DNA from 4 places in the Janthinobacterium sp. NKUCC06_STL genome. Region 3 is predicted to be linked to each of the others. Evidence: predicted binding sites of a transcription regulator. Region 3 holds the regulator's gene; each other region holds the start of a gene.
What was found. The regulator sigma-54, encoded in region 3, starts transcription at its own class of promoters, with help from an activator protein. The targets are predictions, from matches to a motif close to TGGCANGNAANCTGCTTT.
Positions count from the first base shown of each region.

Region 1: a site for sigma-54 is predicted at 1,503-1,520, ahead of KO539_RS00410 (urease accessory protein UreD). Genes of this name have one in related genera too.
Region 2: a site for sigma-54 is predicted at 3,260-3,277, ahead of prpB (methylisocitrate lyase). Genes of this name have one in related genera too.
Region 4: a site for sigma-54 is predicted at 2,665-2,682, ahead of KO539_RS23050 (TorF family putative porin). Genes of this name have one in related genera too.

Region 1 is NZ_JAHKQY010000001.1:82,670-88,435, reverse strand. It holds gene KO539_RS00415 (GGDEF domain-containing response regulator) at 1-1,413, shown strand, start outside; gene KO539_RS00410 (urease accessory protein UreD) at 1,551-2,417, shown strand; gene KO539_RS00405 (urease subunit gamma) at 2,443-2,745, shown strand; gene KO539_RS00400 (urease subunit beta) at 2,767-3,096, shown strand; gene ureC (urease subunit alpha) at 3,098-4,798, shown strand; gene ureE (urease accessory protein UreE) at 4,812-5,336, shown strand; gene KO539_RS00385 (urease accessory protein UreF) at 5,336-5,766, shown strand, end outside.
Region 2 is NZ_JAHKQY010000001.1:21,124-26,889, forward strand. It holds gene acnD (Fe/S-dependent 2-methylisocitrate dehydratase AcnD) at 1-1,051, opposite strand, end outside; gene prpC (2-methylcitrate synthase) at 1,075-2,229, opposite strand; gene prpB (methylisocitrate lyase) at 2,310-3,197, opposite strand; gene KO539_RS00100 (hypothetical protein) at 3,525-3,773, opposite strand; gene KO539_RS00105 (hypothetical protein) at 3,897-4,133, opposite strand; gene KO539_RS00110 (MBL fold metallo-hydrolase) at 4,300-5,157, shown strand; gene KO539_RS00115 (DUF3274 domain-containing protein) at 5,298-5,766, shown strand, end outside.
Region 3 is NZ_JAHKQY010000003.1:596,080-601,845, reverse strand. It holds gene rapZ (RNase adapter RapZ) at 1-364, shown strand, start outside; gene KO539_RS15295 (enoyl-CoA hydratase/isomerase family protein) at 365-1,450, opposite strand; gene hpf (ribosome hibernation-promoting factor, HPF/YfiA family) at 1,586-1,948, opposite strand; gene KO539_RS15285 (RNA polymerase factor sigma-54) at 2,018-3,496, opposite strand; gene lptB (LPS export ABC transporter ATP-binding protein) at 3,501-4,256, opposite strand; gene lptA (lipopolysaccharide transport periplasmic protein LptA) at 4,256-4,837, opposite strand; gene lptC (LPS export ABC transporter periplasmic protein LptC) at 4,863-5,474, opposite strand; gene KO539_RS15265 (HAD family hydrolase) at 5,514-5,766, opposite strand, start outside.
Region 4 is NZ_JAHKQY010000008.1:265,528-271,293, reverse strand. It holds gene KO539_RS23065 (hypothetical protein) at 1-544, opposite strand, end outside; gene KO539_RS23060 (YifB family Mg chelatase-like AAA ATPase) at 609-2,129, opposite strand; gene KO539_RS23055 (accessory factor UbiK family protein) at 2,244-2,492, opposite strand; gene KO539_RS23050 (TorF family putative porin) at 2,763-3,530, shown strand; gene KO539_RS23045 (P-II family nitrogen regulator) at 3,542-3,880, shown strand; gene KO539_RS23040 (ammonium transporter) at 3,892-5,406, shown strand; gene gshA (glutamate--cysteine ligase) at 5,611-5,766, shown strand, end outside.

The DNA of each region.
Region 1 (5,766 bases), on a different contig from region 3:
TGCCTGCTCAGCGTCTCCACCGTGCACGGCCCCGACGGCGCCGTCGTCAACTACATCGGCGTCTTCCTCGACATCAGCGAGCGCAAGGCCGAGCAGCATCTGATCGATTTCCTCTCCTACCACGACGCGCTGACCGGTTTGCCGAACCGCGTGCTGCTGCGCGAGCGCTTTGAACAGGCGCGCGCGAACGCGCAGCGCGACGGCCAGCAGGTGGTGCTGATGTGCCTCGACCTGGACCGCTTCAAGAACATCAACGATTCGCACGGCCAGGCCGTGGGCGACAAGGCGCTGCAAGTGGTGGCGCGTTTCCTGTCCGGCTGCGTGCGCGAGGGCGACACGGTGGTGCGCCAGGGCGGCGACGAATTCCAGATCCTGCTGCAGGACGACGCCCTGCTGGGGCGCACCCTGGGCCTGGCGCAAACCATCCTGGCCGGCTTGCGCGAAGAGCTCAGCGTCGATGGCGAGCGCCTGGCGCTGACGACCAGCATCGGCATCGCCATGTGTCCGGCCGACGGCGACAGCCTCGACGACGTGCTGCGCCACGCCGATACGGCCCTGGTGCGCGCCAAGGAAATGGGGCGCGACCATTACGCCTTCTTCACGGAGCGCATGGGCAGCGATATCCGCGCCCGGCTGGCGATGCAGCAGCAGCTGCGCGGCGCCATCGGCCGCGATGAATTCGAAGTGCACTACCAGCCGCAGATGTGCTTGCGCACGGGCGCCTTGCTGGGCGCGGAAGCCCTGCTGCGCTGGGATAATCCGGTGCTGGGCAAGGTGCCGCCGGGCCTGTTCATCGCGCTGGCCGAGGAATACGGCTTGATCACGGCCATCGGCGAATGGGTGCTCGAAAGCGTGTGCGCGCAAATCCGCGCCTGGCACGACGCGGGCCTGGGCAGCGTCAAGGTGGCCGTCAACCTGTCCGGCAAGCAGTTCGCGCAGGACCGCACGGTGCCTTTCGTCGAGGCGGCCTTGCGCAAATACGGCATCGCGCCCGCCTGCCTCGGCATCGAGATCACGGAAAGCACGGTGATGGGCGACCCGGACAAGGCCGTGGCGGCCCTCACGCGCCTGAAGGATATCGGCGTGGGCATTTCGCTCGACGACTTCGGCACCGGCTATTCCAGCCTCGGCTACCTGAAGCGTTTTCCCATCGACGTGCTGAAGATCGACAAATCCTTCGTCGACGACGTCACCACCAGCAGCAGCGATGCGGCCATCGCCCGTTCCGTCATCTCGCTGGCGCACAACCTCGACATGCGCGTCATCGCCGAAGGCGTGGAAACGCGCGCACAGGTCGACTTCCTGACGGAACACGGCTGCGATGAAATGCAGGGCTATTACTTCAGCCGCCCCCTGGCCGCCGAAGCCTTCACGGCCCTGCTGCGTGAACGGCGTACGCTGGCCGTGGCGTAAGAGACAGGCACTGCGGTGCGGCCGATGCACCATGCCGGTGCGTCCGCTGCAGCGCGGTGCATGATTCTCACTTTTCCTTCCCTTGACGCTGGCATATATCCTGCTTAGGTAATCGCTTATTTACGCGATTGCCCCGCATGCCAGATAGCACCCTTCCAGTCACGCCTTTATCAGCCAGCGCCCACGGCGCCTGGCAGGCGCATTTGCGCCTGGGCTTTGCGCTGCACGATGGCGTCAGCCGCCTCGTCGAGCGCACGCACAGCGGCCCCCTGCGCGTACAAAAGCCCCTGTATCCGGAAGGCGACGCCGTCTGCCACGCCATCATCATCCATCCACCGGGCGGCGTGGTGGGCGGCGACCAGTTGGCCGTCGACGCCACGCTGGGCGAGGGCGCGCGCGCCTTGCTCACGTCGCCGGGCGCCGCCAAATGGTACCGCGCCAACGGCCATGTCTCGGGCCAGCACATCGTGCTGCGCGCCGGTAGCGGCGCCGCCATCGAGTGGCTGCCGCAGGAAAGCATCTTCTTCGACCAGGCCTGCGTGCGCCTGCGCCACGAGGTGGAGCTGGCGCCGGACGCCAGCTACATCGGCTGCGACATCGTCTGCCTGGGCCGCAGCGCCTCGGGCGAAATTTTCAATACGGGCAGCATCAGCCAGCAGGTGCGGATCCGCCGCGGCGGCAAGCTGCTGTGGTGGGAGCAGGGCGTGCTGGCGGCCGGCGGCGCGCTGATGGCCAGCCCGCTGGGCCTGGGGGGACACACCGTGTGCGCCACCCTGATCGCCATCGGCACACCCATTTCTGCCGCCGTGCTGGCGGCCGTGCGCGAGATCGCCGTGCCGGCCGGCGCCGCGTTTGGCGCCACGCACATGAAGTCACTGGTGGTGGTGCGCCTGCTGTGCGGCGACAGCGAGGCGGCACGCCGCGTCATGCTGGCCGCCTGGCAGCTGCTGCGCCCCGCCATGCTGGGACGCGACGCCGTCGTGCCCCGCATCTGGAACACTTGAACAGGAAAGAAGCACAAGGAAAAACATGGACCTGACTCCCCGCGAAAAAGACAAGCTGCTCATTTTTACGGCTGCATTGCTGGCCGAACGGCGCCTGGCGCGCGGCTTGAAGTTGAACTATCCGGAAGCGGTGGCCCTGATCAGCGCGGCCATCATGGAAGGCGCGCGCGATGGCAAGTCGGTGGCGCAGCTGATGTCGGACGGGACAAAAATTCTGTCGCGCGCCGACGTCATGGACGGCATCGCCGAGATGATCCCCGACATTCAGGTGGAAGCGACCTTCCCCGATGGCAGCAAGCTGGTGACCGTGCACCACCCGATACCGTAGTCTTTTGAGAAGGAGCCCCTCATGACCCCAGGCGAATACCAATTGGAAGAAGGCGAAATCAGCTTGAATGCCGGGCGCGCCACGGCCACCGTGGTGGTGGCCAACCGGGGCGACCGGCCGATCCAGGTCGGCTCGCACTTCCACTTTTTTGAAGTCAATCCGGCGCTGGCCTTCGAGCGCTGGCGCGCCTACGGCATGCGCTTGAACATCACGGCCGGCACCGCCGTGCGCTTCGAGCCGGGCCAGCAGCGCACGGTGGAACTGGTGGCGCTGGCGGGCGAGCGCAAGGTTTTCGGCTTCAATGGCGCAGTGATGGGCGAACTGCAAGACACTCCACCGGGAAAGGATTGAGATGGCCAGCATTCCCCGCAGCGCGTATGCCGAAATGTTCGGCCCTACCAAGGGCGACCGCATCCGCCTGGCCGACACGGAATTGTTCATCGAGATCGAGCATGACTATGCGATCTACGGCGAAGAAGTGAAATTCGGCGGCGGCAAGGTGATCCGCGACGGCATGGGCCAGTCGCAGCGCTGTGCGGCCGAAGTGATGGACACCGTCATCACGAATGCCGTCATCCTCGACCACTGGGGCATCGTCAAAGCCGACATCGGCTTGAAAAATGGCCTGATCTTCGGCATCGGCAAGGCGGGCAATCCGGATATCCAGCCCGGCGTGACCCTGGCCATCGGCGGCGCCACGGAAATCATCGCCGGCGAAGGCTTGATCGTCACGGCGGGCGGCGTCGACACCCACATTCACTTCATTTGCCCGCAGCAGATCGAGGAAGCGCTGATGAGCGGCGTGACCACCATGCTGGGCGGTGGCACGGGACCGGCCGTGGGCACGGCCGCCACCACCTGTACGCCGGGGCCATGGCATCTGCACGCCATGCTGGCGGCGGCCGACGCCTTCCCGATGAACCTGGGCTTCATGGGCAAGGGGAATGTCAGCCTGCCGTTGCCGCTGGAAGAGCAGGTGCGCGCGGGCGCCATCGGCCTGAAACTGCACGAGGACTGGGGCAGCACGCCGGCCGCCATCGACAATTGCCTGTCGGTGGCCGACCGCATGGATATCCAGGTGGCGCTGCACAGCGATACGCTCAACGAAGGCGGTTTTCTCGAACACACGCTGGCCGCCTTCAAGGACCGCACCATCCACACCTTTCACACGGAAGGGGCGGGCGGCGGCCATGCGCCCGACATCATCGCCGCCGTGGGGCAGGCCAACGTGCTGCCTTCGTCGACCAATCCCACACGCCCGTTTACCGTCAACACGCTTGACGAACACCTGGACATGCTGATGGTATGCCACCACCTGGATCCGGCGATTGCCGAAGACGTGGCGTTTGCCGAGTCGCGCATCCGCCGCGAAACCATCGCCGCGGAAGATATTTTGCATGACATCGGCGCCATCTCGATGATGTCGTCCGACTCGCAAGCCATGGGCAGAGTCGGCGAAGTGATCATGCGCACCTGGCAGACGGCGCACAAGATGAAGGTGCAGCGGGGACCGCTGGCGCCCGACACGGCGCGCAGCGACAATTTCCGCGCCAAGCGCTACATCGCCAAGTACACGATCAACCCGGCCATTACGCATGGCATTTCGCACGTGGTCGGGTCCATCGAGGCGGGCAAGATCGCCGACATCGTGCTGTGGAAGCCGGCCTTTTTCGGCGTCAAGCCGTCGATGATTTTAAAGGGCGGCATGATCGCGGCCGCGCAGATGGGCGACCCGAACGCGTCGATTCCCACGCCGCAGCCCGTGCATTACCGCATGATGTTCGGCGCCTTCGGCGGCGGCCTGAAAAAGTCGTTTACTTTTGTGTCGCAGGCGGCCTACGACCTCGATATCGGCCATCAGCTCAAACTGAATAAATCCGTCATCGCCGTGAAGAACATGCGCGGCTTGCGCAAGCACGACATGATCCACAACAGCGCCACGCCGCACATGGAAGTGGACCCGGAAACCTACGCCGTGCGCGCCGACGGCCAGCTGCTCGTGTGCGAAGCGGCCGCCGTGCTGCCGATGGCGCAGCGCTATTTTCTATTTTAAGCGGGAGACAAGCATGCTGACTTTGCATACCAAACTGGGAGCGGACGATGACCGCGCGCCCTTCGCGCAACTCGTGCTGCCTTACGACCAGCGCGAAAAATGCCGGCTGCGCGCCGTGCTGACAAATGGCGACGACGTGGCCGTGTTCACCGTGCGCGGCACGGTGCTGCGCGACGGCGAGCGCATGACGGGGCCGGATGGCCAGGTGGTGCGGATCGTCGCCGCGCGCGAACCGACCTATCTGGTGCGCTGCGAGGATGCGCATACCCTGCTGCGCTGCGCTTTTCACTTGGGGAACCGCCACACGCAGGCGCAGGTGGGCGACGGCTTTTTGCGCATCCGCAAGGACGTGGTACTGAAGGAGATGCTGGAAGGCTTGCAGGCGAGCGTGACGGAAGAAAGCGCGCCGTTCGAGCCGGAGGCGGGCGCGTATGGCGGCGGCCATGGCCACCACGATGGCCACGGCCAGCACTTGCTGGCGCCCGTGCCGCTGCGGCAGAAAATCCACCGTCCCGGCGATGTGCCAGGCGCTGCATGATGCAGGCGTCGGCCCTGCTGCACCTGCTGCAGTTCGCCAGTCCGGCCTTGCCGATCGGCGCCTACAGTTATTCGCAGGGTCTGGAAGCGGCGCTCGAATCCGGCCTGGTGAGCGACGCGGCCACGGCGCGTAGCTGGATCGCCGAGCATCTGACGCAGGTGGTGGCGCGCTGGGAAGCACCGCTGTGCTGGCGGCTGATGCAGGCATTCGAGGAACAGGATCTGTGCGCCGTGCAGCGCTGGAGCGAGCGTTTCATCGCCTCGCGCGACACGGCGGAATTTCGTGCCGAAACCATCCAGATGGGATATTCACTGACCAAATTGCTGGCCGAGCTGGGCGTGGCCGATGGCGTGCTGATCGACATGCTGCAGGGCCAGCCCGAAGTTGCCCTGCCGACCGCGTATGCCTGCGCCGTGGCGGCGCTGGCGAT
Region 2 (5,766 bases), on a different contig from region 3:
ATACGCGCTCATACTGCGCGTCGACCAGGCTGTCGGCCCACAGACCCGTCTCTTTGGCGTACAGCTCCACCAGTTTCACCAGTTCGTCGTCGCGGCCCGTCAGTTTCAGATATTTGATGGTTTGCGCGTCGATGTAGAACATGGCGGCCGTGGCGCCGAATTCCGGCGCCATGTTGGAAATCGTGGCGCGGTCGCCCAGGGTCAGGTGCGACGCGCCTTCGCCAAAAAATTCCAGGTAGGACGAGACGACCTTCTGCTTGCGCAAAAACTCCGTCAGCGCCAGCACGGTATCGGTGGCCGTGATGCCCGGCTGCGGTTTGCCCGTCAGCTTGACGCCGATGATGTCGGGCAAACGCATCCACGAGGCGCGGCCCAGCATCACGCTTTCCGCTTCCAGGCCGCCCACGCCGATGGCGATCACGCCCAGCGCGTCGACCATCGGCGTATGCGAATCCGTGCCCACCAGGGTGTCGGGATAGGCCACGCCATCCTGCACCTGGATCACGGGTGACATGCGCTCGAGGTTAATCTGGTGCAGGATGCCATTGCCCGGCGGGATCACGTCGACGTTTTTAAACGCTTTCTTGGTCCAGTCGATGAAGTCGAAACGGTCTTCGTTGCGGCGGTCTTCGATGGCGCGGTTCTTGGCGAAGGCGTCGGGATCGAAACCGCCGCATTCGACGGCCAGCGAATGGTCCACTACCAGCTGCGTGGGCACCACGGGATTGACCAGGGCCGGGTCGCCGCCCTGGGCCGCGATGGCGTCGCGCAAGCCGGCCAGGTCGACCAAGGCCGTCTGGCCCAGGATGTCATGGCAGACGACGCGCGCGGGGAACCATGGAAAGTCGAGGTCGCGCCGGCGTTCAATGAACTGGCTCAGCGAAGCGTTAAGGGTCGCCGGGTCGCAGCGGCGCACGAGGTTTTCGGCCAGCACGCGCGAGGTGTAGGGCAAGGTGGCGTAGGCGCCTGGCTGGATCGCATCGACGGCGGCGCGCGTGTCGAAGTAGTCTAGCTGGGTGCCCGGCAAGGGCTTGCGGTGCAGGGTATTCATCGGGGTAGTCAATGCAGTACTCATTATTTGCGGTCCTTGATCGGCACGAATTCCAGATCTTCCGGGCCCACGTAGTTGGCGCTCGGGCGGATGATCTTGTTGTCGATGCGCTGCTCGATGATGTGGGCAGCCCAGCCCGAGGTGCGCGAGATGACAAACAGCGGTGTGAACATCGCCGTCGGCACGCCCATCATGTGGTACGACACGGCCGAGAACCAGTCCAGGTTCGGGAACATGTTCTTGATTTCCCACATGACCGATTCCAGGCGCTCGGCGATGTCGAACATTTTCGTGGAGCCGGCTTCTTGCGACAGCGAACGGGCCACTTCCTTGATGACGACGTTGCGCGGATCGGAAATCGTGTAGACGGGGTGGCCGAAGCCGATCACCACTTCCTTGTTGGCGACGCGCTCGCGGATATCGGCTTCCGCTTCGTCCGGGTTGTCGTAGCGTTTCTGAATCTCCAGCGCCACTTCATTCGCGCCGCCGTGTTTCGGACCGCGCAGCGCGCCGATGGCGCCCGTGATGGCCGAGTGGATGTCCGACCCCGTGCCCGCGATCACGCGGCTGGTGAAGGTCGAGGCATTGAATTCGTGTTCCGCGTACAGGATCAAGGACGTGTGCATGGCTTTTTCCCACGATGCCGACGGTTTTTCGCCATGCAGCAGGTGCAGGAAGTGGCCGCCGATCGAGTCGTCGTCCGTTTCCACTTCAATGCGCTTGCCGTTATGACTGTAGTGGTACCAGTACAGCAGCATGGAGCCGAACGACGCCATCAGGCGGTCGGCGATGTCGCGCGCGCCCGGCGCGTTATGGTCGTCTTTTTCCGGCAGGGTGCAGCCCAGCACGGACACGCCCGTGCGCATCACGTCCATCGGGTGGGCGGCGGCCGGCAGCGCTTCCAGCGCCAGTTTCACGGCCGACGGCAAGCCGCGCAAGGATTTCAGTTTGGCCTTGTAGCCTTTCAGTTCCGCGGACGTCGGCAGCTTGCCGTGCACCAGCAGGTAGGCGATTTCCTCGAACTCGCAGCTGTCGGCCACGTCCAGGATGTCATAGCCGCGGTAATGCAAATCGTTGCCGGTCTTGCCGACCGAGCACAGCGCCGTGTTGCCGGCGGTGACGCCGGACAGGGCGACGGATTTTTTAGGCTTGAAAGTGGCGGCTTGCGGTGCGTTCATTGATTTCTCCAAAAATTGACTAGTCTCGGTTGCATCACTGCGGGGCCGGCATGCGCCCCCTGCTTCTTGCTTATTTCTGCTTATTTCTTTTGCGCGGCGAACAGCGCGTCGAGCTTTTGTTCGAAGTCATGATAATTGATCGATTCATACAGCTCCATGCGCGTCTGCATGGTGTCGACGACATTCTTTTGCGTGCCGTCGCGGCGCAGCGCCTGATACACGTTTTCCGCCGCCTTGTTCATGGCGCGGAAAGCGGACAGCGGATACAGCGCCAGGCCCACGTGCGCGCTGCGCAATTCGTCCAAGGTGAACAGCGGCGTGGAACCGAATTCCGTGATGTTGGCCAAAATCGGCACGTTGACGGCCTTGGCGAAGGTGGCGTACATGTCCAGGTCCGTGATGGCTTCCGGGAAGATCATGTCGGCGCCCGCTTCCACGCAGGCGACGGCGCGTTCCAGTGCCGCTTCCAGGCCATCGACGGCCAGCGCATCGGTGCGCGCCATGATGACGAAGTTCGGGTCCGTGCGCGCATCGACGGCCGCCTTGATGCGGTCGACCATTTCTTCCTTGCTCACGATTTCCTTGCCAGGACGGTGGCCGCAGCGCTTGGCGCCCACCTGGTCTTCGATATGCAGGCCAGCCGCGCCGAACTTGATCATCGATTTCACGGTGCGCGCCACGTTGAAGGCGGATGAACCGAAACCCGTGTCGGCGTCGACCAGCAGCGGCAGGTCGCACACGTCGGTGATGCGGCGGATGTCGGTCAGCACGTCGTCCAGGCTGGAAATGCCCAGGTCGGGCAAGCCCAGTGAGCCGGCCGCGACGCCGCCGCCGGACAGGTAGATGGCCTTGTAACCGGCGCGCTTGGCCAGCAAGGCGTGGTTGGCGTTGATGGCGCCGACGACTTGCAACGGGGATTCTTCCTGGACGGCCTTGCGGAATGCGGCACCTGCGGAGTATTGAGTCATGTGTTCACCTTATGGGTTTCGGATGGTCCCGAATGTTTCACGGAGTGGCTATGAGCATGGGTATTGCAAATGCCGTGCCAGGGCGTTTCTAGCGAGGGGAACAGCATCTGTCGCAGAGTGAAAAAGCGGGCAAACGGCTGTGGGGGCCGCGCAGCGTGGTTGTCACGCCGCGCAACAGCGATGTCACGTTTGGCATCAACAACGTTTCACATTTGTTTCAATCAATTCATTTTGAAACATTGAATGAAACATGCAACAAGCAGGAAAACAGCGCGGATGAAAAAAAAGCCGGCGGACGCCGGCTGAGAGTGATATTACGAGCTAAAACTAGGCCAGCCTAACCAGCGGATTGGCGATGATGTTGTCGATCTGGCGCACGGCTTCTTCGCAGGCGGCGGCAATGGCGCCCTCCTCGTCGTCGCGCACGAATTGCATGGTCGAGCCTTCGAATACTTCCAGGCCTTCCACGGTGGCGCGTTCGATATCGCAACTGGCCGACCATTTGCCGTCGGTGGTGGGCACGGCCAGGGGAACGATTTCCCAGCCTTTATAGTGAATTTTAGAACTGCTATCCATGGGGTGCCTCCTTCGTGACTGACTCAATAGTGGAAATCGTAGCATGAAGCGCGACTGGCAGCGACGTGTTTCACGCGCCAGTGGTAGTCAGGCGCACTTTCGGGCTAAACGATTTACGCTCGCTCAAGGGCGCAACAGATTATCCACTTCCGTCCTGGCCACTTCCAGGCCAGCCGTGCAAGCCGTCTCGGGCGCCGCATAGCCGCCCAGGGTGCGGCTGCGCGTGATCGCCTGCGCCTCGGGTTCACCTTCGCGCTGCAGGCGGTAGGTAAAATCCCATAAATCGTCGTTGTCCTTTTGCGGGGTCACGGAAATCGTAAAACCGCGGTACTGTTCGCTGCGTGCAGTGATATCGTTCATGAATTCCTCCTTGGAAGAATGAGGTTACCATGCTGCAAGCGTCAGGGTGCGCACGACTGTGACGGATGCTTATCTGTTTTTCGCATGTTAAATGTCAATTTGCAGCATTTTTTTAGCGAACTCTGACGATATAATGCCTTTTCCTTGCCCGTCCCTTGCCGCCGTGATGACTCCACAAATCCAAGCTTTCTTCGACCCCGCCACCGCCACCGTCACCTATGTTGTCTACGAGGCCGATGGCCGCGACTGCGCCATCATCGATTCCGTGCTCGACTACGACCCCAAGGCGGGCCGCACCTCGACCGCCTCGGCCGACAAGGTGATCGCTTTCGTGCGCGAGCACGGCTTGCAGTGCCGCTGGCTGCTGGAAACCCATGCGCATGCCGACCACTTGTCCGCCGCGCCCTACCTGCAGCAGCAGCTGGGCGGCGACGTGGCCATCGGCGCCGCCATCCAGACGGTGCAGCAGGCGTTCGCGGCCGTCTACCACCAGGACGGCGCCAGGGCCGACGGCTCGCAGTTCGACCAGCTGTTCGCGCCCGACCAGGTTTTCCATATCGGCAAGCTGGAAGTACGCGCCCTGCACGTGCCCGGCCACACGCCGGCCGACCTGGCGTACCAGATCGGCGACGCCGTCTTCGTCGGCGACACCCTGTTCATGCCGGACGTGGGCTCGGCCCGCTGCGATTTCCCCGGCGGCTCGGCCTCCCTGTTGTACCGCTCCGCGCAACGATTGCTGTCGCTGCCGCCGCAAACACGGCTGTTCATGTGCCACGACTACCCGCCCAATGGCCGCGAGGCGCGCTGGGAAGTGACGGTGGCCGAACAACGGGCCAGCAACATCCACTTGCGCGACGGCATCACGGAAGAACAATTCGTGGCCATGCGCACCAGCCGCGACGCCACTCTCGACATGCCGACCCTGATCCTGCCCGCCATCCAGGTCAACATCAATGCAGGCAAGCTGCCCGAGCCGGAAGACAACGGCGTGCGCTACCTCAAAATACCGCTGAACGCGATCTGACTCCTCCGGCAATCCCCGCCCCTCGCACCTCCTTTCTTGACACCACGCAAGTTCCAACTCAGGCAATCCACATACAGTGCAGATTGCCTGAGTTCACTTTGGCGCCGCCTTTGCCTGCTTGACGCTGACGGAGCGCCCGCATGTCGCCCGACCCTACGCTCGATAGCAATTGCATCCTGCTCGCCGAAGCCGAAGGCACGACCTTGTTCAGCCATGCGCTGCTCAAGGCCGTCACGCGCTTGCCGCGTCCCGGCATCATCATCTTCGTGCACGGCGTCAATTCCGACGGTGAATGGTATGAGCAGGCCGAGCAAGGCGTGTGCGCCGGGCTGAATGCCCGCCTGAAACGCCGCGATGAGGACCTGGCAATCCCCGGCCCGGCCGCCGGGCGCTTGCAGGACTCTACCTATGGCAGGGTCACCTTGTATTTCAATCCGCACGACCAGGTGATTTCCGCCACCCCCGTGCAAGGCACAGGCTGGCGCGTCATGTCGGCGCAGGAAATTGCCGATACGGGCGGCGACGGCGTCTTCACGCAGCGCGTGTTTGCGCAAAACCACCTTGTCGGCCAGGAAAATGAAACGGATTACGATATCTGGCACCCGCGTT
Region 3 (5,766 bases):
GCTGACCCTGTTCTTCGAATCGTTCGCCTTCAAGCTGGGCGTACCGCTGGACGCCGATTTCGTCTTCGACGTGCGGGCCTTGCCGAATCCCTATTACGACCTGGCGCTGCGCCCCCTCGACGGACGCGACGCGCCCGTGATCGCCTTCCTCGACGCGCAGCCGAGCGCGCTGGAACTGCTGGCCGACATTCGCGCCTTCATCGAAAAATGGTTGCCGTCATTCAAGTCCGACAACCGCAGCTACCTGACGGTGGCGCTCGGCTGCACGGGCGGCCAGCACCGCTCCGTGTACATGGCGGAACGGCTGGCGCAATACTTCGGCCCCAACGAGCGCGTGGTCCTGCGCCACCGCGAACGCTCCTAGTTAATTCAGGTGGCGCAGCGGATGCGCTTGAGCCGGCCAGACGGGGGCAAAGAAGCGCGCCACCATGGCAGCGTCGACCTCGTCCAGGCTGGCGGGGTTCCAGCGCGGCGCATTGTCCTTGTCGACCACCAGCGCGCGCACGCCCTCGAGCACTTCGCCATGCGCGAAGTTGTGGCGCACCACCGTGCGCTCCAGTCGCAGACAATCGGCCACGCCCAGGTGAGCGCCCCGCTGCAACAATTCCAGGGTCACCGACATCATCAAGGGCGAACGCAGGCGCATGGCTGCCAGCGCCTTGGTGGCGAACGCGCTGTCGTCCTGCGCCAGCGAGGCCATGATGGCCGCCACGGACGGCGCGCCGAAGTGGCGGTCCAGCGCCGCGCGCGCCGTCGCCAGGGAAGAGTCCCCCGCCCCGGCCTGGAACGGCGCCGCCAGCGCCTTGATGGCTACCGGCAAGGCCTCGCCCGGCGTCGAGTCGAACAGGGCCAGCAACGCCCCCATCTGCGCCTCGGGCAGGTAGACATCGGCCAGGCCCGTGTACAGGGCATCGGCCGCGTTGATGGTCAAGCCCGTCAAGCCCAGATACAGGCCCAGCTGACCGGCCAGGCGGGAAAGAAAATAACTGCCGCCCACGTCAGGGAACAGGCCGATATTAACTTCCGGCATGGCCATGCGCGTGCGGCCCGTGACGATACGCAGGCGGTTGCCGGGCCCGGCTTGCGCCACGCCCATGCCGCCGCCCATCACCACGCCATCCATCACGGCAATATACGGTTTTGGATAGAAATGAATCACATGATTTAAGGCGTATTCTTCCGTAAAGAAATCTTCCAGCAAGGCGCTGCCGCCTTGCGGCGTGGCCAGTCCCGCATCGTAAAAGAAGCGGATGTCGCCGCCGGCGCACAGGGCTTTTTCGCTGCTGGAACGGATCACCACGGCGTCCACGTGCGGATCATCGCGCCAGGCCAGCAGGACCGCGCTCAGGGCGCGCACCATCTCCAGCGACAGGGAATTCAAGGCTTTCGGACGGTCGAGCACGATGTGCCCGGTGCGGTTGCGGATGGAGGTCTGGACGAAGTCGCTCATGGCAGGCAGGAAAGAAGTGAAAGTGCAAACATTCTAGCGCCTGCGCGGGGAAGATTGCGTTCAACAGGTCCAGGCGCAAAAAAGGGCGCAAGATGTGCGCCCTTAGTTGATCACAACTGCTGGAAGCGGGTGGCCTTAAACGGCGACGACGGCGTCTTCCTCGGAGTTGTCTGGCAGATGCTTGATCGCCTCTTTACCGTGCCCTTGCACTTTGGTTTTGTATTTCATCACTTGCCTATCGAGCTTGTCGATCAGGGTATCGATCGCGGCGTACAGGTCGTGCGCCAGGCTTTCCACATAGACAGTCTTGCCACTCAAACGCAGGTTGACTTCAGCCTTTTGACGTTTTTCTTTCTCTTTGAGGTTATCCACGGTCAGAATCACGGCGATATCGATGACTTGATCGAAATGACGTTTCACGCGCTCCAGCTTCGTTTGTACGTATTCACGGATGGCTGGTGTCACTTCGAGATGATGTCCGCTGATGGTGAGATTCATACACACTCCTAAAGATGATCGGGTTCGTGCGGTCCATCGTATCCGGCCCGCAGAGGAACCGAAAAAAACTTACAAACACTTACGCAGGCTCACTGGCGGAATTTTCAACGCTTCCCGGTATTTGGCAACAGTACGTCGCGCAATCACCATGCCTTGTTCCCCCAGCATGTCCGCAATCTTACTGTCGGATAAAGGATTTTTAGGGTCTTCTGCTCCTGTCAGTTGCACGATCAATGCCCGTATCGCCGTCGATGACGCTTCGCCCCCCGCTTCGGTGGCGACGTGGCTACCAAAGAAATATTTCAACTCGAACATGCCGTGCGGGGTCAGCATGTACTTTTGAGTTGTTACCCGCGAGATAGTACTCTCGTGTAAACCCAGTGTATCAGCTATTTCACGGAGCACAAGGGGGCGCATGGCAACGGCCCCATGCGAGAAAAAGTTCTTTTGTCTTTCTACTATCGCCTGTGCCACGCGCAGGATGGTGTCGAAGCGCTGGCGCATATTCTTGATCAGCCACTTGGCTTCCTGCAACTGTGCGCCCATGGCGCCTTCGCCCTTGCCCTGCTTGAGCAGGTTGGCGTACATGGCGTTGACGCGCAGGCGCGGCATGACGTCGTTGTTCAGGGTCACTTGCCAGCCATTGCGCGCGCGCTTGACGACGACGTCAGGCACCACGTAATCGGACACGTCCGAGGCGAACACGGCGCCCGGATGCGGATTGCACTGGCGAATCACCGTCTGCGCTTCGCGCAAGTCTTCCTCGTCGCAATCGAGGGCTTTTTTCAGCTTGTTGAAATCGCGCTGGGCAAACCAGGCCAGGTGCTTTTCCACGATGACGAGGGCCATGCGCCGCGTCACCATGGCGATGTGCGGCAAGCGCTTGATTTGCAGGGCCAGGCATTCGGACGCATTGCGCGCGCCCACGCCCGGCGGATCGAAACTTTGCAGCAGCGACAAGGCCGTGCGCATCTCGTCGGCGTCGATTTCCAGCTCTTCCGGCAGGCGCGCCAGGATGTCGTCGAGCGACTCTTCCAGGTAGCCATTGTCGTCGAGCGCGTCGATGATCAGCTCGACCAGCGCGCGGTCGCGCAACTCGAGCACCGTCACGCGCATCTGCTCCATCAGGTGCTCGCGCAGGGTGCAGTGATGGGCCTCCAGCTGCGGACGCGAATCTTCATCGTCTGGCGCCTTGCCGCGGCTCGCCTCGCTCCAGTCGCTGTCGCCACCGTCCGCGGCAGCCGGACTGTCGCCCGCCTCGCCGTCAAAGGTTTCCGCTTCGGCCGGCGCGGCAGGCGCGTCCTGGCTTGGCGGCTGGGGCGGCGCTTCGGCCGGCGCCGCCGTGGAACTCAAGGCGCCGTCGGACAGCAGGCGCAGCGAACGGTCGAGCGGATCGTCGAGGCGCTCGAGCAAGGGATTGTCCGTCAGCAGTTGCTCTAGTTCCTGGTGCAATTCCAGGGTAGACAATTGCAACAGGCGTATCGATTGCTGCAACTGCGGCGTCAGTGCCAGGTGCTGCGAAGTGCGCAGCTGCAATGATTGTTTCATTGGCTTACATGCGGAAGTGTTCGCCCAGATAGACCCGGCGTACCGACTCGTTCGCGATGATGTCGTCGGGGCGTCCCGACGCCAGCACCGAGCCCTGGTTGATGATGTAGGCACGGTCGCAGATACCCAGCGTCTCGCGCACATTATGATCGGTGATCAGCACGCCGATATTGCGCTCCTTCAAGAAGCGCACGATGCGCTGGATCTCGATCACGGCGATCGGATCAACGCCGGCGAACGGCTCGTCGAGCAGCACGAAACGGGGATCGGTGGCCAGCGCGCGGGCGATTTCCACGCGGCGGCGCTCGCCGCCCGACAGGGACAGGGCCTGGTTCTCGCGCAGCTTTTCAATCTGCAAGTCGGCCAGCAATTTGTCCAGGCGCTCCTCGATCTCGGCCTTCTTCAAAGGACGGCCTTCAACGGTCTGGATTTCCAGCACGGCGCGGATATTGTCTTCCACCGTCAGCTTGCGAAAGACGGACGCTTCCTGCGGCAGGTAGGACAGGCCCATCTGCGCGCGGCGGTGGATCGGCAGGCTGGAAATGTCCACGCCGCTGATATCGATGCTGCCGCCGTCCGACGGCACCAGGCCGACGATCATGTAGAACGAGGTAGTCTTGCCGGCGCCGTTCGGGCCCAGCAACCCCACCACTTCGCCGCATTCGACTTGCAGCGAGACATCATGCACGACTTGCCGCTTGCCATAGGTTTTTTGCAGCCCGCGAACGATCAGGGTGCTGCCGCAACGTGTATTTTCCATTATTTCTTTCCTGGCGCGGGCGTGGCCGGCGCTTTCTCCGCCGCCGGCGCCTTGGTCTTCGGCTGGATCACCATGCGCACGCTGCCGCCATCCGCGGTGCTGGTGCCGCTGTTGGAATTTTCCATCGCAAATTCTTCCTTGCGGCTGTCATACGAGATGAAGGCGCCGTTGGCCACATCGGTCACTTTCGCGCCTTCCAGGCGCGTCAGCTTGGCTCTGGAAAACAGTTTCACCACTTCCGTTTTGTTGTTGTATTCCACGCGCTCCGCTTCGCCTTCGACCCACAGGTCGCCCGCGCCATCGCGCTTCTGGCGGAAGGTGGCGAGCTTGCCGGGATCGGCCCAGAAAGTAATGAACTGGTAGCCTTGCGGATCTTCCGTGATCAGGGCCCGGCCCGCCTTCATGGTCAGGGTACCCTTGACCAGCACGACGTCGCCCGTCAGGGTGCGCACCTGCTTGATGTCATCGATGTGGCCGCTACGTGCCGTGATGACGGCTTCCTTCTCGGAATCGGCCTTCTCGGCATGCGCCACGCCCATGATGGCCAGGGAAAATACGGTCAACAGCAAAATTTTCTTCATAGTATGGTTTCCTTGTTTCATTCTGTCATTTTGACGCCGCGGCCGGGCGCGGTTTCGGCGGGAGGACCATGCGCAGCGCATTCTGCACTTCGACCACGCCGGTGGCATTATTGGCCTTCATGCCGATGCCATTGAGGCGCGAGGTGCCCGTCAGGATATCGACAGGCACGTCCGATTCCATTCTTTCCTCATCCGGGAACACCGTCAGCGCTTCCGTCCTGACCGTCAGGTTCTGCGCCTTCGGACTGGCCACGCGGTCGATCACGACCTTGCGGTGCAGTTGCAGCCGGGTATTGTCCTGGTCGATATGCGCCAGTTCCGCATTCATGTTCATCGGCGGCATGCCTGGCGTGAGCTTGCGCACGAAAGGCTGGTCGATATCGGACGAATCGTCGGCCGGATAATGCGTGAGCTTGGTGCCCGACACGATATAGCTGGGCTTACCCGTCAAATCCATGCGCACCAGGCTGAAATTGGTGATGAAATAGTCGGGCTCATCCAGGTGCTTGCTGGCCGTGATGTCCTGGCTGTTCTTGTTCATCACTTCAAGCAGCCAAAAGCTGGCCAACGCGACAACAACCGCGCCCAGCACGGTAAAAATCATGCGCCAGCGATGGGCGCCTCCTGGCTTACGCATAGGGCTTCACTCTTTCAAAGGTCACTGGCGAGGCGCGCCTCACTCCAGGAACGGCGCCATGACGCGCGCATAGTTGTCCTGGGCGCGCAGCAGGAATTCGCAGATCTCGCGCACGGCGCCGCGACCGCCGCCGGCCTGCGTCACATGGTGCGCCAGGCCCTGCGCTTCGGGACGCCCGCCAGGCACGCTGACGGCAAAACCGACGCGCTTCAGGATGGGCGCATCGATGACGTCATCGCCGATATAGCCGCATTGCTCTTCCGTCAAGCCTGTCAGCGCCAGCAGTTCGCGA
Region 4 (5,766 bases), on a different contig from region 3:
AATCCAGTTTCACCGAGTCCATGAAGGTGTCGATGGTGTCACGCGACAGCTTGCTTTCTTCGCCGAGAATGATGATCTGGAAGATGCGTTTGTCCTGCGCCACAAAACGTCCGACCAGCAGGACGGGTTTTCCTTGCTGCGTCCCCGTTGCTTCGACGCTCAGCGAGCTGCGCTGGTGTGTTCCGGCTGTCGTGCTGCTGGCCGCCGATGCCGATTTTTCGCTGCGCACGGTACCGTTGATGTTTTTTAATAGGGCCGTCTGCATGGCGGGCAGGGCCGCTTGCGCCTGCTCCGCACTGTCGAGCACGCCGCTGCCGATGGCGAAGGTATTGCCATCGACTTCGCTGGCCGTCATGGTCAGGCTGACTTTCTTGCCATCGAGATCGATCTCGCGTGTCAACACGGCCGGCTTGCCTGGAAACAAGGCCGTGAACTGGGCGTCAGGGCTGCGATAGTCGCGCCAGTCGAATTTCGGACTGCAGGCGGACAGGACGCTGGCAGCCGCGAGCGTCACCAGGAAGAGGGCAAGTGATGTTTTTTTCATCAGCAGATGGTAGCAGCGCCGCCACTCACGCGCAATCGCGCACGTGTGGTGGGCACCGGCCGCCTTATATTTCACGCAGCACGCGCCGGTACTGGATCGCTTCGGCGACATGTGGCGGCGTGATGGCCGGGCTACCGGCCAGGTCCGCGATGCTGCGCGCCACGCGTAATACCCGGTGGTAAGTGCGCGCCGACCAGTGCAATCGCGTCATGGCGCCATGCAGCAATTGTTCGCCTTGCGTTTCCAGCCGACAATGTTGTTCGATTTCCGTGTTGCTCAGCCGTTGGTTCGCTTTTCCCTGGCGTGCCAGCTGCAGGGCATAGGCTGCCGCTACCCGCGTGGCGATGGCTTGCGTGCTTTCGCCGGCGCCGGCACGCCGCCCCAGCGCCGCGGGCGGCATGGCGGCCACTTCAATTTGCAGGTCGATACGGTCGAGCAGCGGGCCAGACAGGCGATTGTGATAACGCAGCACGGCGTCTGGCGTGCAGCGGCAACGGCCGGAAGCGTGGCCCAAATAGCCGCACGGGCAAGGGTTCATGGCGGCGATCAATTGAAAACGGGCAGGAAACTCGGCCTGGCGGGCCGCCCGTGAAATGCTGATCACACCCGATTCCATGGGCTGACGCAAGACATCGAGCACCCGGCGCTGGAATTCGGCGATTTCGTCGAGAAACAGCACGCCGCAGTGGGCCAGCGAGATTTCGCCAGGCCGCGGCACGTTGCCGCCGCCCACCAGGGCTACGCCGGACGCCGTCTGATGCGGGGCGCGATAGGGGCGCCGTTTCCAGTGCTCCACCTTGAAGTGGCCGCCCAGCGAATGCACGGCAGCCGATTCCAGCGCCTCTTCATCGCTCATGGGCGGCAGCACGCCGGGGAAGCGGCTGGCCAGCATGGTCTTGCCTGCGCCTGGAGGGCCAATCATCAGGACGTTATGGCCGCCTGCTGCCGCCACTTCCAGCGCCCGTCGCGCCTGTTGTTGGCCTTGGACGTCGGCAAAATCGGGGTACGGAAAAGCGTGCGCCGCCAGTACGGGCTGGTGGCGTTGCAAGGCCGTGTGGCTGGCGTGCGCAGCAAAATGCGCGCAGACCTCGAGCAGGCTGTGGGCGGGATAGATGCAGGCGTCGCGGACGAGCGCCGCCTCGTCCGCGTTCGCCTGCGGCAAGATGAAGGCGCGTGGCGCGCCTGGCTGGCTGCGCTGCATGGCAAAGGTCATGGCCAGCGCGCCACGGATGGGACGTAGTTGTCCCGACAGCGACAGTTCACCCGCGAATTCATAGTGGTGTAATTGGTCGCCCGGCAACTGGCCGGAGGCGGCCAGGATGCCCAGCGCAATGGGCAGGTCGAAGCGGCCTGACTCCTTGGGCAGGTCGGCCGGCGCCAGATTGGCCGTGATGCGCCGCGCCGGCATCTCAAAGCCGCAGTTTTGCAACGCGGCCCGCACGCGGTCGCGCGATTCTTTTACTTCCGTATCCGGCAGGCCGACAATCGTAAAGGACGGCAAGCCATTGGCAAGGTGGACTTCGACACTTACCTCGGGCGCCTCCATGCCGGACAGGGCGCGGCTTTTCAGGACGGCCAGACTCATCAGACTCCCCTGTAGCGCGGACGCGGGCAGGATCAGTCTAGCGCTTGAAACGGCGTCAGGCTTGAGGTATGCCAGCAAGGCCGCCGATTACGGCGCCCTGCATGCAGCAGCGGTTCAGGCTTTTGGATCGTTCAGGCGCGTTTCCAGTTCGATCAGGCGCAATTCCAGTGCATCCAGCTTGGCGCGCGTCTTGGCCAGCACTTGCGCCTGGATATCGAATTCCTCGCGCGTGACCAGATCGAGGCGGGCGAAGCCCTGGGTCATCATCGATTTCACGTTTTTCTCGATATCCTTGGCAGGCGAGTTTTCGATGGCTTGATGGATCTTGCCTTGCAAGTCGTTAAAGAAGGTATTCATGTCCATGGTCAGTCCTTTTATGGTGCGGCCTGTGCATCGCACCATTGCGGTGCACAGCGGCGTTAATCTGGTGCGAAACTGGGCAAATTCATCATACTTCAGCAGCCCATACCCGCATGCCGACAGGCTTGCAGGGTATGTATGGCCGGAAACGCACCTGTCAAGGTGGCAAGTGAGCTGGCACGTATTCTGCTAAAGAAGGTATGAACGCTTTGTGATCTCCAGCCAAGATTTTAAACCTCAACCGCTTTAAAAGTTCAATAAAAGGGAATCGCCATGAAGAATCTGTCCAAGAACATGACTTTAGCTGCAGCGTTGACGCTGGCCATGACCGCCGTGTGCGGTAGCGCCATGGCCCAGGATGCAGTGGCGACGCCTGCTGCGGCCGAAGCCGTGCCTGATAACGTGGTGAGCTACAACGTGGCGCTGACCAGCGACTACCGTTACCGCGGCATTTCGCAAAGCCGCTTGAACCCGGCCATCAGTGGCGGCGCCGACTATACCCATAACCCGACGGGCCTGTATGTGGGCACCTGGCTGTCGAGCATCAAATGGATCAAGGATGGCGGCGGCGATACCGATCTGGAATGGGATATCTACGGTGGCAAGCGGGGCGAGATCAGCAAGGATTTTACCTATGACGTGGGCGGCCTGTACTATTTCTATCCCTCGAATGGCCTGAGCACCAATGCCAACACCTTCGAGCTGTACGGCCAACTCGGCTACGGCCCGATGTATATCAAATACTCGCATTCGACCACCAATCTGTTCGGTGTTGCCGACAGCAAGAACAGCGGCTACCTGGACGTGGGCGCCAATGTCGAGGTGCATGATGGCTACATGCTGAACCTGCATGTGGGCCGTCAGAAGGTCGAGCACAACGATTCCCTCAGCTACAGCGATTACAAGATCGGCGTGACCAAGGACTTTGGCGTGGCGACCGTTTCCCTGGCTGCCGTCAAAGCCAACATCACGTCGCTGGCACCGAATGGCAAGAATCTGGCGAAATCCGGTCTCGTGCTGACCGTGTCCAAAACCTTTTAAGCGAGACTGCCATGAAAATGATTACCGCAATCATTAAACCGTTCAAACTGGACGAAGTACGCGAAGCTTTGTCGGCTATCAATGTGCAAGGCATTACCGTCACGGAAGTCAAAGGTTTCGGCCGCCAGAAAGGTCACACGGAACTCTACCGTGGCGCCGAGTATGTCGTTGATTTCTTGCCAAAAACCAAGATTGAAGCGGCTGTCGATGACGCCATTGTCGACCAGGCCATCGAAGCGATCGAAGGCGCCGCGCGTACCGGTAAAATCGGTGATGGCAAGATTTTCGTCTACAACCTGGAACAGGTCATCCGCATCCGTACCGGTGAAACCGGCAACGAAGCGCTCTAAGGGGAATATTGATGCATAAAAATATAACAAAATTGCTAGCCGGGATAGCCTGTCTGTGTGCGTTTGGCGTTGCTACGCCGAGCTTTGCCGATGCGCCCGCCAAGACGGAGGCGGCCACGACTACGGCCGTCGCGGCCCCTGCCGTCACGCCGGTGCCTGATGCAGCGCCAGCCGCCGCCGCGCCGGCCGCCGCGCCCGTCGCCAACAAGGGCGACACCAGTTTCATGATGATCAGCACCTTGCTGGTGATCTTGATGACCATCCCCGGTCTGGCCCTGTTCTACGGCGGCCTGGTGCGCTCGAAAAACATGCTGTCGGTGCTGATGCAAGTGTTCATGGTGTTCGCGCTGGTCATCGTGCTGTGGTGTATTTACGGCTACTCGATCGCCTTCACGGAAAAAACCGCCTTCTTCGGTGGCTTCGACCGCCTGTTCCTGAACGGCATCTGGGATCCGGCCAAGGGCACGTTTGCCGCCGCCGCCACCTTCAGCAAAGGCGTCGTCATTCCCGAGTTCGTCTTCGTGGCCTTCCAGGGCACGTTTGCCGCCATCACCTGCGCACTGATCGTCGGCGCCTTTGCCGAGCGCGCCAAGTTTTCCGCCGTGCTGGCCTTCGTCGTGCTGTGGTTCACGTTCGCCTACTTGCCAGCGGCCCACATGGTGTGGTTCTGGACCGGTCCTGACCTGATCACCAACGCCGCCACCTCGGCCAGCGAAGCCTTGAAAGCTGGCTGGATCTGGCAAAAAGGCGCGCTGGACTTCGCCGGCGGCACCGTCGTGCACATCAACGCCGCTGTCGCCGGCCTCGTGGGCGCCATCATGATCGGCAAACGCGTCGGTTACGGCCGCGAATCGATGGCACCGCACTCGCTGACGATGACCATGATCGGCGCATCCTTGCTGTGGGTGGGCTGGTTCGGTTTCAATGCCGGCTCCTCGCTGGAAGCGGGCGACGTGGCGGCTCTGGCCTTCGTCAACACCTTGCTGGCCACTGCCGCCGCCACCCTGTCGTGGGTGTTTGGCGAATGGATCAGCAAAGGCAAGCCATCGATGCTCGGTGGCGCATCGGGCGCCGTGGCCGGCCTGGTGGCGATCACCCCGGCGGCCGGCTTTGTCGGCCCGATGGGCGGCCTGGTCATCGGCTTGCTGGCCGGTGTCGTCTGCCTGTGGGGCGTGAATGGCCTGAAACGCCTGATCGGCGCCGACGATTCGCTCGACGTGTTCGGCGTACATGGCGTGGGCGGCATCCTGGGTGCCTTGCTGACGGGCGTGTTTGCCGCGCCACAACTGGGCGGCCAGGGCGTTTTCGACTATGTCACCAACAAGATGTCGGCGGATCCATATTCCATCGGCCATCAGGTGTGGGTGCAGGCGCAAGCGGTCGGCACCACCATCCTCTGGTCGGCCGTGGTCTCCGTCATCGCCTATAAACTGGTCGACATCGTCATCGGCCTGCGCGTACCGGAAGAAGAAGAGCGCGAAGGCCTCGATATCACGAGCCATGGCGAGCAAGCGTATCATGGCTAAATAGTCATTATCTGGCATGCCAGCGCCCCGGCGCGGCATGTCCGGCTGGAAAAGGCGCCTCATTGAGGTGCCTTTTTTTCGTTGTGGGAATGTAAAAGGTCTTTAAAACAAGGCTTTTGCCCCGATTTGGGGTACTTACACGGTAATATAGTCGGCAGTTCTGTGTGCTTTTTTGAATACTGCACATAATTTAAGGATGTAACTATGGTTCCCCATCTCGTCACGGCCCTGACCGGACCGCTGCTCGACCTCGAAAAAAAGATTCTGGCCGCGACGCCGGCCATTGAGCGCTGGTTTCGCATGGAGTGGCAAGAGCACACGCCGCCCTTCTATTGCTCGGTAGACTTGCGCAATGCCGGC